Regions from separate parts of the Pseudomonas sp. GW456-12-1-14-TSB6 genome, predicted to be linked through region 3. Evidence: predicted binding sites of a transcription regulator. Region 3 holds the regulator's gene; each other region holds the start of a gene.
The links. The regulator sigma-54, encoded in region 3, starts transcription at its own class of promoters, with help from an activator protein. The targets are predictions, from matches to a motif close to ANTGGCATNNANNTTGCTNT.
Positions count from the first base shown of each region.

Region 1: a site for sigma-54 is predicted at 2,333-2,352, ahead of flgB (flagellar basal body rod protein FlgB). Genes of this name have one in related genera too.
Region 2: a site for sigma-54 is predicted at 1,565-1,584, ahead of AC07Y2_RS11070 (circularly permuted type 2 ATP-grasp protein). Genes of this name have one in related genera too.

Region 1 is NZ_JBWKZE010000010.1:51,772-56,410, reverse strand. It holds gene flgA (flagellar basal body P-ring formation chaperone FlgA) at 1-267, opposite strand, end outside; gene AC07Y2_RS11575 (chemotaxis protein CheV) at 350-1,282, shown strand; gene cheR (protein-glutamate O-methyltransferase CheR) at 1,330-2,157, shown strand; gene flgB (flagellar basal body rod protein FlgB) at 2,394-2,801, shown strand; gene flgC (flagellar basal body rod protein FlgC) at 2,805-3,248, shown strand; gene flgD (flagellar hook assembly protein FlgD) at 3,264-3,992, shown strand; gene flgE (flagellar hook protein FlgE) at 4,023-4,639, shown strand, end outside.
Region 2 is NZ_JBWKZE010000009.1:171,396-176,034, forward strand. It holds gene AC07Y2_RS11065 (alpha-E domain-containing protein) at 1-109, opposite strand, end outside; gene AC07Y2_RS11070 (circularly permuted type 2 ATP-grasp protein) at 122-1,531, opposite strand; gene AC07Y2_RS11075 (ribonuclease E inhibitor RraB) at 2,009-2,356, opposite strand; gene AC07Y2_RS11080 (hypothetical protein) at 2,567-2,800, opposite strand; gene speE (polyamine aminopropyltransferase) at 2,957-3,832, opposite strand; gene AC07Y2_RS11090 (PLDc N-terminal domain-containing protein) at 3,967-4,158, opposite strand; gene AC07Y2_RS11095 (hypothetical protein) at 4,229-4,639, opposite strand, start outside.
Region 3 is NZ_JBWKZE010000005.1:164,173-168,811, forward strand. It holds gene rapZ (RNase adapter RapZ) at 3-860, opposite strand; gene ptsN (PTS IIA-like nitrogen regulatory protein PtsN) at 863-1,327, opposite strand; gene hpf (ribosome hibernation-promoting factor, HPF/YfiA family) at 1,339-1,647, opposite strand; gene AC07Y2_RS06540 (RNA polymerase factor sigma-54) at 1,721-3,214, opposite strand; gene lptB (LPS export ABC transporter ATP-binding protein) at 3,402-4,127, opposite strand; gene lptA (lipopolysaccharide transport periplasmic protein LptA) at 4,127-4,639, opposite strand, start outside.

The sequences.
Region 1 (4,639 bases), on a different contig from region 3:
TTCCTTGTCGCACATAGGCATGCGCATGCGTGGATCGAGCTGGTTGACCTCGATTTCATATCGGCCTTCCGTTTGACTGGTGGCGAGATAGTCTTCTACGGTGAATTCAAGAAAGCCCTGAGTGACGCCGATAAGCATGTCAGGCATGGTAACCGCATCAGCAACGGCAGGGCTGCCAGCGAAAGACAGGCAAACGGCGGACATCGCGCAAAGCCCTCTGCGGAGGGGAGATGTCAGGCGTCGGAAAAATGTCGTTTGAGCGTTCATACGAGTTAAAAAGCAAGCGCCGTGCCGTTTAGCAATGAATGTGCGTCGCAACAACACTTGGCGTTGGTGTAGGAGTCTGGGCATGGCTGGTGTAATGGATTCGGTGAACCAGCGCACGCAACTGGTGGGGCAGAATCGCCTGGAGCTGTTGTTGTTCCGTCTCGACGGCCAGCAGCTCTACGGGATCAACGTGTTCAAGGTTCGGGAAGTGCTGCAGTGCCCGCAACTGACGCTGATGCCCAAGTCCAGTCCTGTCGTGTGCGGGGTGGCGAATATCCGGGGGGCGACCATTCCGATCCTTGATCTGGCGATGGCGACCGGCTCCGGTGCTTTGAAAGACAAGAACAGTCCGTTCGTGATCATCACGGAATACAACACCAAGACCCAGGGTTTCCTGGTGCGCTCGGTGGAACGTATCGTGAACATGAACTGGGAAGAGATTCATCCGCCGCCCAAGGGCACCGGACGCGATCACTACCTGACCGCTGTGACTCGGGTCGACAATCAGTTAGTCGAAATCATCGACGTCGAGAAGGTGCTGGCGGAAGTGGCGCCGACCCCGGAAGCGATTTCGGTCGGCGTGGTGGATGTCGAGACCCAGAGCAAGGCGCTGTCGCTGCGGGTGCTGACGGTCGATGACTCGTCGGTGGCGCGCAAGCAGGTGACGCGTTGCCTGCAGACGGTCGGTGTCGAAGTGGTGGCGTTGAACGACGGCAGGCAAGCGCTGGATTACCTGCGCAAGCTGGTCGACGAGGGCAAGAAGCCGGAAGAAGAGTTCCTGATGATGATCTCCGACATCGAAATGCCGGAGATGGACGGGTACACCCTGACGGCCGAGATCCGCAGCGACCCTCGCATGCAAAAGCTTCATATCATCCTGCATACTTCGTTGTCGGGTGTGTTCAATCAGGCGATGGTCAAGAAAGTCGGTGCCGATGACTTCCTGGCCAAATTCCGTCCTGATGACCTGGCATCCCGGGTAGTCGACCGGATCAAAGCAGCAGACATCAGCTAAGGGCCTTCTGCCCCTGGCGTTCAACACGATTTAAGAGGCGGCATCATTTGTCTACGGGTAATTTGGATTTCGAACAGTTCCGGGTCTTCCTGGAAAAAGCCTGTGGCATTTTGCTCGGTGAAAACAAGCAGTATCTGGTCTCGAGCCGTCTCAACAAACTGATGGAGCAGCAAGGCATCAAGTCCCTGGGTGAGCTGGTTCAGCGCATCCAGACCCAGCCACGCAGCGGTTTGCGCGAGCAGGTGGTCGATGCCATGACGACCAACGAAACCCTGTGGTTTCGCGACACCTATCCGTTTGAAGTCTTGAAGAACAAGGTACTGCCCGAGGCGATCAAGGCCGCTCCCAACCAGCGTCTGCGGATCTGGTCGGCGGCCTGCTCGTCGGGTCAGGAACCCTATTCGCTGTCGATGTCGATCGACGAGTTCGAGCGGACCAACATCGGCCAGTTGAAGATGGGCGTGCAGATCGTCGCCACTGATCTGTCCGGCAGCATGCTGACCAACTGCAAGACCGGCGAGTACGACAGCCTGGCGATCGGTCGCGGTCTGTCCGCCGATCGTCTGCAGCGCTACTTCGACCCGAAAGGGCCGGGGCGCTGGGTGATCAAGGCGCCGATCAAGAACCGGGTGGAATTCCGCTCGTTCAACCTGCTCGACAGCTACGCCAGCCTGGGCAAGTTCGACATCGTGTTCTGCCGCAACGTGCTGATCTACTTCTCCGCCGAGGTGAAGAAGGACATCCTGTTGCGCATTCACAGCACGCTGAAGCCGGGCGGTTATCTGTTCCTTGGCGCTTCCGAAGCGCTGAACGGTCTGCCGGATCATTACCAGATGGTTCAGTGCAGCCCGGGGATCATCTACCAGGCAAAGTGAAACACCGGCGCCACAAGAAACGGGAGTCCTCAGGGGCTCCCGTTTTTTTATGCCTGAAGGTTTTGCCGGTGGCAGGCGGCAGAAAAGCGGCATCCGGCGGAAACCGGTTGCCGCTTTTCTGGCATTGCCGCTTTGCCGATTGCGTGCAAAGCCCCGTAATCCGGGGCTTTCTAAAACTGGCACGCCGCTTGCTATAACCCAGTTACGAAAAATCCGGTCACCTGAAGGTTCCCGACATGAGCATCAGCTTCGATAAAGCGCTCGGCATTCACGAAAAGGCTCTGGGCTTCCGCGCCCAGCGTGCCGAAGTGCTGGCCAACAACATCGCCAACGCCGACACCCCGAACTACAAGGCGCGGGATCTGGAGTTCTCCAAAGTGCTTGAAGCACAGAGCCAGAAGAACGCCAACGGCACCATCGCCCTGAACATGACCAACAGCCGTCACATCGAAGCTGAAGGCCTGGGCAATGGCGACGAGTCGCTGATGTATCGCACGCCGATGCAGCCGTCGATCGACCAGAACACCGTGGACGCCCAACTGGAACAGTCGAACTACGCGGAAAACGCTGTCGGCTTCCAGGCCAGCTTCACCCTGCTCAACAGCAAATTCAAAGGGCTTGTGTCAGCCCTGCGCGGAGAGTAATCCATGTCCCTGTCCAGCGTTTTCAACATTGCCGGCAGCGGCATGAGCGCCCAGACCACCCGTCTCAACACCGTGGCCTCGAACATCGCCAACGCCGAGACCGTCTCGTCGAGCATCGACCAGACTTATCGCGCCCGTCACCCGGTGTTCGCCACCATGTTCCAGGGCGGCCAGAGCGGCGGCAGCAATTCGCTGTTCCAGAACCAGGATGCTGCGGGCCAGGGCGTGCAGGTCATGGGCGTGGTCGAAGACCAGAGCAACCTCGAAGCGCGCTACGAGCCGAACCATCCGGCGGCCGACGCCAAAGGCTACGTCTACTACCCGAACGTCAACGTGGTGGAAGAAATGGCTGACATGATTTCCGCGAGCCGGTCGTTCCAGACCAACGCCGAAATGATGAACACCGCCAAAACCATGATGCAGAAGGTACTGACCCTCGGTCAGTAATAAGGGGCGACTGCCATGAGTGTTACCGATACCACCAGCAGCCTGACGATGAACGACATACTGGCCAACTCTTCGAAGAAGACCAGTAGCACCACCACCGGCGGCATCGCTTCGGCCACCAACAGCTCGACTGGCGGCCAGGCCCTGGGCAAGGACGCGTTCCTGCAACTGCTGGTGACTCAGCTGAAGAACCAGAACCCGCTCGACCCGCAGGACAACAGCGCATTCGTTGCCCAGCTGGCTCAGTTCAGCAGCCTCGAGGGGATCACCACCCTCAACAGCACCGTCAGTTCGCTGGCCGGCAACTACAACTCGTCGCAAGCCCTGCAGGCTTCGTCGCTGGTGGGTCGCAATGTGATTGTGCAGACCAATACGGTTCAGCTGGACGATCCGAGCAAAGGCATGACCGGTTCGGTCACTGTTCCGTCGTCGATTGCCGGCGGTACCGTCACCATCACCGACAGCAGCGGCGCCACCGTTCGCACCATTGATCTGGGCAGTCGCGCCGCAGGCGATGCGAGCTTCACCTGGGACGGCAAGGACAAGGACGGCAACCTGGTGAAAACCGGTACCTACACCGTCAAGGCCAACGCCTCGATCAACGGCACCGCGACCGATCTGGCGACCTACCTGCCAGCCACGGTCACCAGCGTGACGATCAGCCAGACTGGCGGCGAGCTGATGCTCAACCTGTCCGGCAAGGGCACCGTCGCTCTGTCCAAAGTACAAACCATTGGTATATAGAGCCGACTAACCGGCACAAAGGAGTGGAATATGTCTTTCAATATCGGCCTTAGCGGTCTCTATGCAGCCAACAAGCAACTGGACGTGACCGGCAACAACATCGCCAACGTCGCGACCGCCGGTTTCAAATCGTCCCGCGCAGAATTCGAAGACGTCTACTCGGCGACTCGCCTGGGCAGCGGCAGCAAGGTCATTGGTAACGGCGTGCGTCTGGCCAACGTTTCCCAGCAGTTCACCCAAGGCGACATCAACAACACCGGCAACGTGCTGGATATGGGGATCAATGGTTCGGGCTTCTTCACCCTGAGCAACAACGGTTCGATCTCTTACACGCGTGCCGGTACGTTCAAGGTCGACAAGGACGGCTTCATCACCAACACTGACTACACCTCGCGTCTGCAAGGCTACGGTGTGGACTCCAACGGCAAGATCATCAACGGCGTGTTGACCGATCTGAAGATCGACACCTCGAACCTGGCGCCGAAGTCCACCTCGCTGGTGACCTCGACCATTAACCTGAACTCGACGGCTCCGGTGATCGACGACACAGTAGCGGCCGGCAAGTTCGACCCGACCAACCTCGCGACCTACACCAAGTCGTTCAGCACTCCGATCTATGACAGCCAGGGCAACTCCCATGTCATGGA
Region 2 (4,639 bases), on a different contig from region 3:
GCGGCATCAGCGACAGCGAATAGCTGACATCGAGCATCCGCGCGAGGTTTTCCGCCCGCTCCAGGTAACGCGACATCCAGTACAGATCCGAGGCAGTTCTACTTAACATGGCAGGCTTCCTTCAATCCTCGACCACCCAGGTGTCTTTGGTTCCGCCACCCTGGGATGAATTCACCACCAGAGAGCCTTCGCGCAGGGCGACACGGGTCAAACCGCCGGGCACGACCCGGGTTTCGCGGCCGGACAATACGAACGGGCGCAGGTCGATGTGGCGCGGCGCAATGCCGTTTTCGACAAAGGTCGGACAGGTCGACAGCGACAGCGTCGGTTGCGCGATGTACGCGTGGGGCTTGGCCTTGATCCGCTCGCGGAACGCATCGATTTCCGCCGTGGTCGCCGCCGGCCCCACCAGCATTCCGTAACCGCCGGAGCCCTGGGTTTCCTTGACCACCAGATCCGGAAGATTGGCCAGCACATGGGAAAGCTCGGACGGGTTACGGCATTGCCAAGTCGGCACGTTCTTCAGGATCGGTTCTTCGTCGAGGTAGAAACGGATCATTTCGGTAACGAACGGGTACACCGATTTGTCGTCCGCCACGCCGGTGCCGATGGCATTGGCAAGCACCACGTTGCCGGAGCGATACGACGACAGCAGTCCCGGCACGCCGAGCATCGAATCCGGGCGGAACGCCAGCGGGTCGAGGAACGCGTCGTCGAGCCGGCGGTAGATCACGTCCACCGCTTTCGGTCCGTCGGTGGTGCGCATGAAGACCTTGTCGTCGCGCACGAACAGGTCCGCGCCCTCCACCAGTTCCACGCCCATTTCCCGGGCGAGAAACGCATGCTCGAAAAACGCGCTGTTGAAGCGTCCCGGTGTCAGCACCACGACGCTGGGGTCGTCGATGGGGCTTGAGCTTTTCAGGGTGTCGAGCAGCAGGTTCGGGTAATGATCGATGGGCGCGATGCGCTGGGCCGCGAACAGCTCGGGGAACAGACGCATCATCATCTTGCGGTCTTCGAGCATGTAGCTCACGCCGCTCGGCGTGCGCAGGTTGTCCTCGAGCACGTAATACGTGCCGTCGCCGTCACGCACCAGATCGACGCCGGAGATGTGCGAATAGATATCGCGATGCAAATCCAGCCCCTGCATCGCCAACTGGTATTGCTCGTTGGCCAGCACTTGTTCGGCGGGAATGATCCCGGCCTTGATGATGCGTTGCTCGTGGTAAAGATCGGCGAGGAACATGTTCAACGCCTTGACCCGCTGGATGCAGCCGCGCTCGACGATCCGCCACTCGCTGGCCGGAATGCTGCGCGGAATGGTGTCGAAGGGAATCAGGCGTTCTGTCCCTTGCTCGTCCCCGTAGAGCGTGAAGGTGATCCCGGCGCGATGGAACAGCAGATCGGCCTCGCGTCGCCGCTGGGCCAGCAGCTCGTCAGGTGTCTCGGCCAGCCAGCGGGCAAACTCCCGGTAATGCGGGCGGATCTGGCCGCCGGCATCGTACATCTCATCAAAATAGGTGCGGATCATGCCGTACTCCTTGTCACTCCGGACATACAGGCCTTCGCAAGGCCCGTGCCATCGGCATAAACGCTTTGATTTCAATCGGTTGGATATTCACGCCACACGCGCCGCACCATTCCTGTGCGGCAAATGCTCCAACCTGATCGCCCCCGCTTCATTGCGACGCAATCCCGTCGCCTATCACCAGCATAGTCAGAGTTGATTTCACTGCCCGCAGGCCACTGCGGATAATCCGCGCATCCGCTGCAAAAACGTCGCTGACGAAGTACGCAGCCTCACTGATCCGGCTTGCCTCGGCAGCCCTCCCGGCCGTAACCCTGACCGGTTTCCTCTCCTTGCGGTCTTCCCTTTTAGCCACCTTTTCAGGTGGCTTTTTTTTGCACCGGTTTCTTGTTTCAGGGTTTTGCCATGCGCTTTCGGGGCCGTAGAAACGACAACGGCCGACCCGAAGGTCAGCCGTAGCTCGACGTGTTGCGAGAGTGATCAGTTCAAACGATGCCGGTTGCGGATCTCCTGTTTCACGCCCCAGCCTTCGATGATGCCGCCCAAGGGCTCGACCACCGCCGAGAAGCCCTGCTCGAAATCGCCAATGTCGTCGTAGGTTGCGTACATCACCTTGCTCAATTCCAGAGACCAGGCGCCGTCGTCGCGCGCACTGACCTGGGCATTGATGGATTCACCGCGAAATTTGCCTGCCGCCCTGCGCGCCCGCTCCTCGTCCGGGAAAATGGCGTAGAACTCGATGGGATGGAATCGGGAAAAATCGAAACCGCCTTCTTTCATGCGGCGCAGCACGCTGCTGCTGATGTCTTCTTGATAGGCTGTGCTCATGAATCGTCCCCCTCGCATAGATGGATAGACTTTCCGTATTCCCTGCACTGGCCCACAGGGCCCGGGTGCTCACGGCAACCGCGTTGCCGGCGGGAAACAAGCATGTAGCTGACAAGACCAGACCTTAGCGATCCGTTCGCTGATCTCGCTTGCAGAGTAGCCCCAAGATAGAGCCGCTGCCAAGGCCTGGTACATGAAGAAAATGAAGATTCAGATTGGGGTGATGCTGCGGATTTCGATGCTGTTCTGGGTTTTCAGGCTTTTTACGCCGGCATCGGCGGTGCGCCCTTCCAGATCGTTCAGGTCAAGCTCGGCGGCGACTGGCAGGAATCGTTCCTTGATGAGGCGGGCTGCCCGTTCATGGCTGGGGCATTCCTCGCACTCGAAGACTTCGTCGATCGTTTCACCATGATCGTCCACGAAAGTGACTTTCCACTTTGACATCGGAGCCTCCTCGATCAAACCCGCAAATGGGCTTACACCTATCTCGACTTTTGTCAGGATTGATCGTTCAAAAGGTTTACACCGATGCAACATGAAAAAAGCCCAGGCCGGTGTGTTTTCGCACACCGGCCTCGGCTTTTTCTGACCCGCGAACGATCAGTCGTTGCTTGGCTTGTTCACCGCTTGCAGCACGTACTGCGGCAAGGCGAAAGCACCGATGTGGATTTCCGGGTTGTAGTAGCGGGTGACGATGCCGCTGCCGATGAAGCGCTGTTGCAGCACTTCGCGGGTCAGCTTGCGGTAGGCCGGGTTGGTCGAGCCCCAGGCGAAGGTCATCGAACCGCCGATGTAGGTCGGCACGGCCGCCTGATAGAAGTGCCAGTCCGGGAACAGGCTGCGCAGGCGCCCGGCAGTGGTTTTCACTTCTTCGATCTGCATGAACGGCGTGCCGTTCTGGGTCACGAGGATGCCGCCCTCGTTCAGGCAGCGGTGGCAGGCCTGGTAGAAGTTTTCCGAGAACAGTACTTCGCCCGGGCCGATCGGGTCGGTGGAGTCGGAAATGATCACGTCGAACTTTTCAGTGGTGGTGGCGACGAAACGCATGCCGTCGTCGATCACCAGATTCAGGCGTGGATCGTCGTAGGCGCCCTTGGAGTGGTTCGGTAGAAACTCTTTGCACATGTCGACCACGGTGCCGTCGATCTCGACCATGGTGATGTGCTCGATGCTGGCGTGTTTGGTCACTTCGCGCAGCATGCCGCCGTCGCCACCGCCGATGATCAGCACGCGCTTGGCGGTGCCGTGGGCGAGGATCGGCACGTGGGTGAGCATTTCGTGGTAGATGAATTCATCGGCTTCGGTGGTCTGGATCACGCCGTCCAGCGCCATCACCCGGCCCATGCGCGGGTTCTGGAAAATCACCAGGTGCTGGTGTTCGGTGCGCACTTCGTGCAGCAGTTTTTCCATGCGAAAACGCTGGCCGTAGCCTTCGTAGAGGGTTTCCAGGTATTCGCTGGTCTTGGTGACGGTCATGGTGAAGTGCTCCGATGAATGCGCGGGCGCCAATCGTCAGGTTCGATTGCCCGGGAAAGGCGCGCATTCTACGTTGCCGAAGATGACAGGTCGAACCTCAGTTCATCGGCCCGACCCGATCAGGGTGCGAACGGTCAGATCCGCACGTTGCCCCGCGGCCCGGCAATCGCCCAGATGATCAGGCCCAGCACCGGCAGGAGGATGATCAGCAGCACCCAGAGGATTTTCATCCCGGTCTCGGCGCCGCTTTTCAGCACATTGATGATCGCCCAGATGTCGAGCGCAAGAATGATCAGGCCGACCAGGCCGTTGAACGTGGAACCCATGGTGTCGCTCCAGAATAGTGGCATGCACTTTTAGGATAGACGGTCGCGCTCAGGGTTCCCTTTTATTGCGTCAGACGTGAACGGCGACCTTCAAGGCTTCCAGCGACGGCGCGGCGGCAATGCCGACTTCGGCGCACAGATCCAGCACGCGCGGCACGTCGTTGCCGTAGACCAGCACCACTTGCAGCTCGTCGTCGAGCAACTGGCTGAAGTTCATCAACGTGTAACCGCCGTTTTCCTTGTTCAGGCTGCTCATCTGCACCTGGATGCGGTTGAGCGCGGTCAGCGCTTCGGTCTTGGCCAGTTGCTTGGGCTTGAGGTTGAACTCCACGCCCGGGCCGAACGAAGCAACGATCTGCGCGAACAGGTCGGCGTAGGTGTCGGCCTGGAACAGCACGGTCTCCGGCAGGCTGCCGACCACGACCCACTCGCCCAGCGGAATCGGGAAAGTCTCGTCGTAGTTAATGTCCGGGTTGGCGGT
Region 3 (4,639 bases):
CTTTAGCTGAGGTCGCGGTGGCGAACCTGGACGTTCTTCAGGGTCTTCTGCAGCGCCTGGCCAAGACGTTCGGTCAGGTAAACGGAACGGTGATGCCCGCCGGTGCAGCCGATGGCAATGGTGACGTAAGCGCGGTTGCTCGCCGCAAAGCGCGGCAACCATTTGTTCAGATACGTATAAATGTCCTGGTACATCTCCTCGACCTCCGGCTGCGCCGCCAGATACTCGGCGACCGGCTGATCGAGACCGGATTGCGCGCGCAGTTCCGGTTTCCAGTACGGGTTCGGCAGGCAGCGTACATCGAACACCAGATCCGCATCCACCGGCATGCCGCGTTTGAAACCGAAAGACTCCACCAGAAACGCGGTACCCGGCTCCGGCTGGTTCAACAGGCGCAGCTTGATGGTGTCGCGCAGTTGGTAGAGGTTCAGATTGGTGGTATTGACCTTCAGATCGGCCAGATCGGCAATCGGGCCCAGCAGGGCGGTTTCGTCGTCGATGGCTTCGGCCAGCGAGCGGTTGGCGTTGCTGAGCGGGTGACGACGACGAGTTTCCGAAAAGCGTTTGAGCAACGTTTCGTCATCGGCGTCGAGGTACAGGACATCGCACTGGATATGCCGGCTGCGCACTTCCTCGAGCAACTCTGGAAAACGTGACAGATGACTCGGCAGGTTGCGGGCGTCGATCGAGACGGCCACCAGCGGCTGGAGCATTTCGGTATGAACCAGCGCACGTTCGGCCAGATCCGGCAGAAGACCTGCCGGCAGGTTATCGATGCAGTAGTAACCGTTGTCCTCAAGGACATCCAGGGCGGTACTTTTACCCGAGCCGGAACGGCCACTGACAATGATCAAGCGCATGGTTACGGCCTGTTCTGTTCTTCCAGTACAACCTGGTACAAGGCTTCGTTGCTAGGCGCGCTACGCAGTCTGTCGCGCACGTCCTTGCGGTCGAGCATGCTGGCGATCTGGCGTAACAGCTCCAGGTGCGCATCGGTGGCGGCTTCCGGCACCAGCAGGACGAAGAGCAGGTCCACGGGCGCGCCGTCGATAGCGTCGAAATCGATAGGGGCATCAAGGTGCATCAGCGCACTGATCGGCGCTTCGCAGCCCTTGAGGCGGCAGTGGGGAATGGCGATGCCGTTGCCAAAACCGGTGGAGCCCAGTTTTTCACGGGCAATCAATGCCTCGAATACATCTTGCATCTCCAGATCCGGAACTTCCCGGGCGATCAGGTTGGCAATTTGTTCCAGGGCTTTCTTTTTACTGCCGCCCGGCACGTTCACCAGGGAACGGCCGGGGGTCAGGATACTTTCAAGTCGGATCATGGGGGTGGGGGTTATCGACCGGTAGCGCCCTGAAGCAGGCTCTGGGTCTTTTCCTTATGCTTTTTGAGTTGTTTATCAAGCTTGTCGGTCAGCGCGTCGATCGCAGCGTACATATCGGTATGTTCCGCGTTTGCGACGACCTCATTGCCGGGAATATGCAGCGTGGCTTCGATTTTCTGCTTCAGTTTTTCGACGCACATCGTGACTTGCACGTTGGTGATCTTGTCGAAATGCCCTTCGAGCTTCTTGAGCTTGAGCTCGATGTACTCGCGCAGAGGCTGGGTAACTTCCAGTTGGTGTCCACTGATGTTGACTTGCATACAGCTTCTCCTTCGTTGCCAGTGCATAAAGCGGCAGGCCGAAGAGCCTGCCACTGGAACGCTGTAACGTGGCTTACATCAACCGCTTGCGTTCGCTCGAAGGCGCGATCCCGAGGGATTCGCGGTACTTGGCGACCGTGCGGCGAGCCACCTGAATGCCTTGTGCCTCCAGTAAACCAGCGATCTTGCTGTCACTCAACGGCTTTTTCTGATTTTCCGCGGCAACCAGTTTCTTGATGATCGCGCGGATCGCCGTGGACGAGCATTCACCGCCCTCGGAGGTGCTCACATGGCTGGAGAAAAAGTATTTCAGCTCATATATGCCCCGTGGGGTATGCATGAATTTTTGCGTGGTTACGCGGGAAATCGTCGACTCGTGCATGCCAACCGCTTCTGCAATGTCGTGCAGGACCAGCGGCTTCATGGCTTCGTCGCCGTACTCCAGAAAACCGCGCTGATGCTCGACGATCTGGGTGGCCACTTTCATCAGGGTTTCGTTGCGGCTTTGCAGGCTCTTGATGAACCAGCGGGCTTCCTGCAACTGATTGCGCATGAAGGTGTTGTCGGCGCTGGTGTCGGCGCGGCGCACGAAACCGGCGTACTGGGCGTTGACCCGCAGGCGCGGCACCGACTCCTGGTTCAGCTCGACCAGCCAGCGCTCGTTGTCCTTGCGCACGATGACGTCAGGCACCACGTATTCGGCTTCAGTGGATTCGATCTGCGAACCGGGGCGCGGGTTGAGGCTCTGCACCAGTTCGATGACCTGACGCAGCTCGTCTTCCTTGAGCTTCATGCGGCGCATCAACTGGCTGTAGTCGCGGCTGCCGAGCAAGTCGATGTAATCGGTGACCAGGCGCTTGGCTTCGGCCAGCCAAGGGGTCTTGGCCGACAGCTGGCGCAATTGCAGCAGCAGGCATTCGCCCAGGTTGCGTGCGCCGATGCCGGCCGGTTCGAATTGCTGGATGCGGTGCAGGACGGCTTCGATCTCGTCCAGTTCGATGTCGAGTTCCGGATCAAAGGCGTCGAGAATTTCTTCGAGGGTTTCGTCCAGGTAGCCCTGATTGTTGATGCAATCGATCAGGGTGACAGCGATCAGGCGATCGGTGTCGGACATCGGTGCCAGGTTCAACTGCCACAGCAGGTGGCTTTGCAGGCTCTCGCCGGCGGAGGTGCGGGTGGTGAAGTCCCACTCGTCATCGTCGCTGCTCGGCAGGCTGCTGGCGCTGGTCTGGTAGACGTCTTCCCAGGCGGTGTCGACGGGCAGTTCGTTGGGGATTCGCTCGTTCCATTCGCCGTCTTCGAGGTTATCGACTGTCGGCGCGGTCTCCTGATAGGAGGGTTCCTGGATCTCGGTGTTGGGCTTCTGTTCGGCGTTGTCGGCCATGGGATCGGAGTTGTCGAAGTCGTCGCCGTCTTCCTGGCGTTCGAGCATCGGATTGGATTCCAGAGCCTCCTGGATTTCCTGTTGCAGATCCAGGGTCGACAATTGGAGCAGGCGTATGGCCTGTTGCAGCTGCGGTGTCATCGTCAGCTGCTGGCCCATTCTCAAGACTAGCGATGGTTTCATGGCAGGGGCTTAACACCTTATTCGCCGGCGCTATGCGCCATCCACTACAGGGCGCCGGAGCGCCAAACTTAAGCAAATTATATGCCTGAAACTGTCGTGTTTGCCTAGAGCGCTGTAACAATAAAAGCGTATAAAAAAGGCGCTTCAACGTTACAGCACCCGGACGGCTGGTCGGATGCTGTCGCGCTTACAGGCGGAACTCGTGACCCAGATAGACTTCCTTCACCAGATCGTTGGCGAGGATGGTCGCGGAGTCGCCCTCGGCGATCAACTGGCCGTCATTGACGATGTAGGCGGTTTCGCAGATATCCAGCGTCTCACGGACGTTGTGGTCGGTGATCAATACACCGATACCCTTGGCCTTGAGGTGGTGGATGATCTGCTTGATGTCGCCGACCGAGATCGGGTCGACACCGGCGAACGGTTCGTCGAGCAGGATGAACTTTGGTGCCGTGGCCAGTGCGCGGGCGATTTCCACGCGACGGCGCTCACCACCGGACAGGCTCATGCCGAGGTTGTCGCGGATGTGGCTGATATGGAATTCCTGCAGCAGGCTTTCCAACTCCTTGCGACGACCGGCCTTGTCGAGCTCCTGACGGGTCTCAAGGATGGCCATGATGTTGTCGGCTACCGACAGTTTGCGGAAGATCGACGCTTCTTGCGGCAGATAGCCGATACCGGCCTTGGCGCGACCGTGCATCGGCTGATGGCTGACGTCCAGATCGTCGATCAATACGCGACCCTGATCGGCCTGGACCAGGCCGACGATCATGTAGAAGCAGGTGGTCTTGCCGGCGCCGTTCGGGCCGAGCAGGCCGACGATCTGACCGCTGTCGATCGACAGGCTGACGTCGCGCACGACCTGGCGGCTTTTATAGGCCTTGGCCAGGTGCTGAGCTTTCAGAGTTGCCATTACTGGGTTTTCTCGTCGGTTTTCTTCTTCGGCTGGATCACCATGTCGATGCGCGGACGCGCTTCGGTGACCTTGCTGCCAGTGGCTCGACCGGCGCTGGCCAGTTTCTTCACCGTGTCATAGACGATTTTCTCGCCCTGAGTGGTGTTGTTGTCCTTGTCGACGACTTTCGCCTTGTCGATCAGCACAACGCGGTTTTGCGCGGCGTGGTACTGAATGGTCACGCCCCAGCCCTGTACAGGCTTGGTGTCGCCCGCCGTCTGCAACTGCTCGAAGTAGGCAAGGTTGCCCACCGAGGTCACGACGTCGATATCGCCGGTCTGGGTGCGGGTGATGGTCACGGTGTTGCCTTTGACGATCATCGAACCCTGAGTGATGATTACGTCACCTTTATAGGTAGCAACGCCGTTCTTGTCGTCCAGCTGGGCATCGTCGGCCTGAATACGGATTGGCTGCTCTTGATCGTTCGGCAGAGCCCAGGCGCTCACGCTTCCCAGTGCTGCGCCCAGACT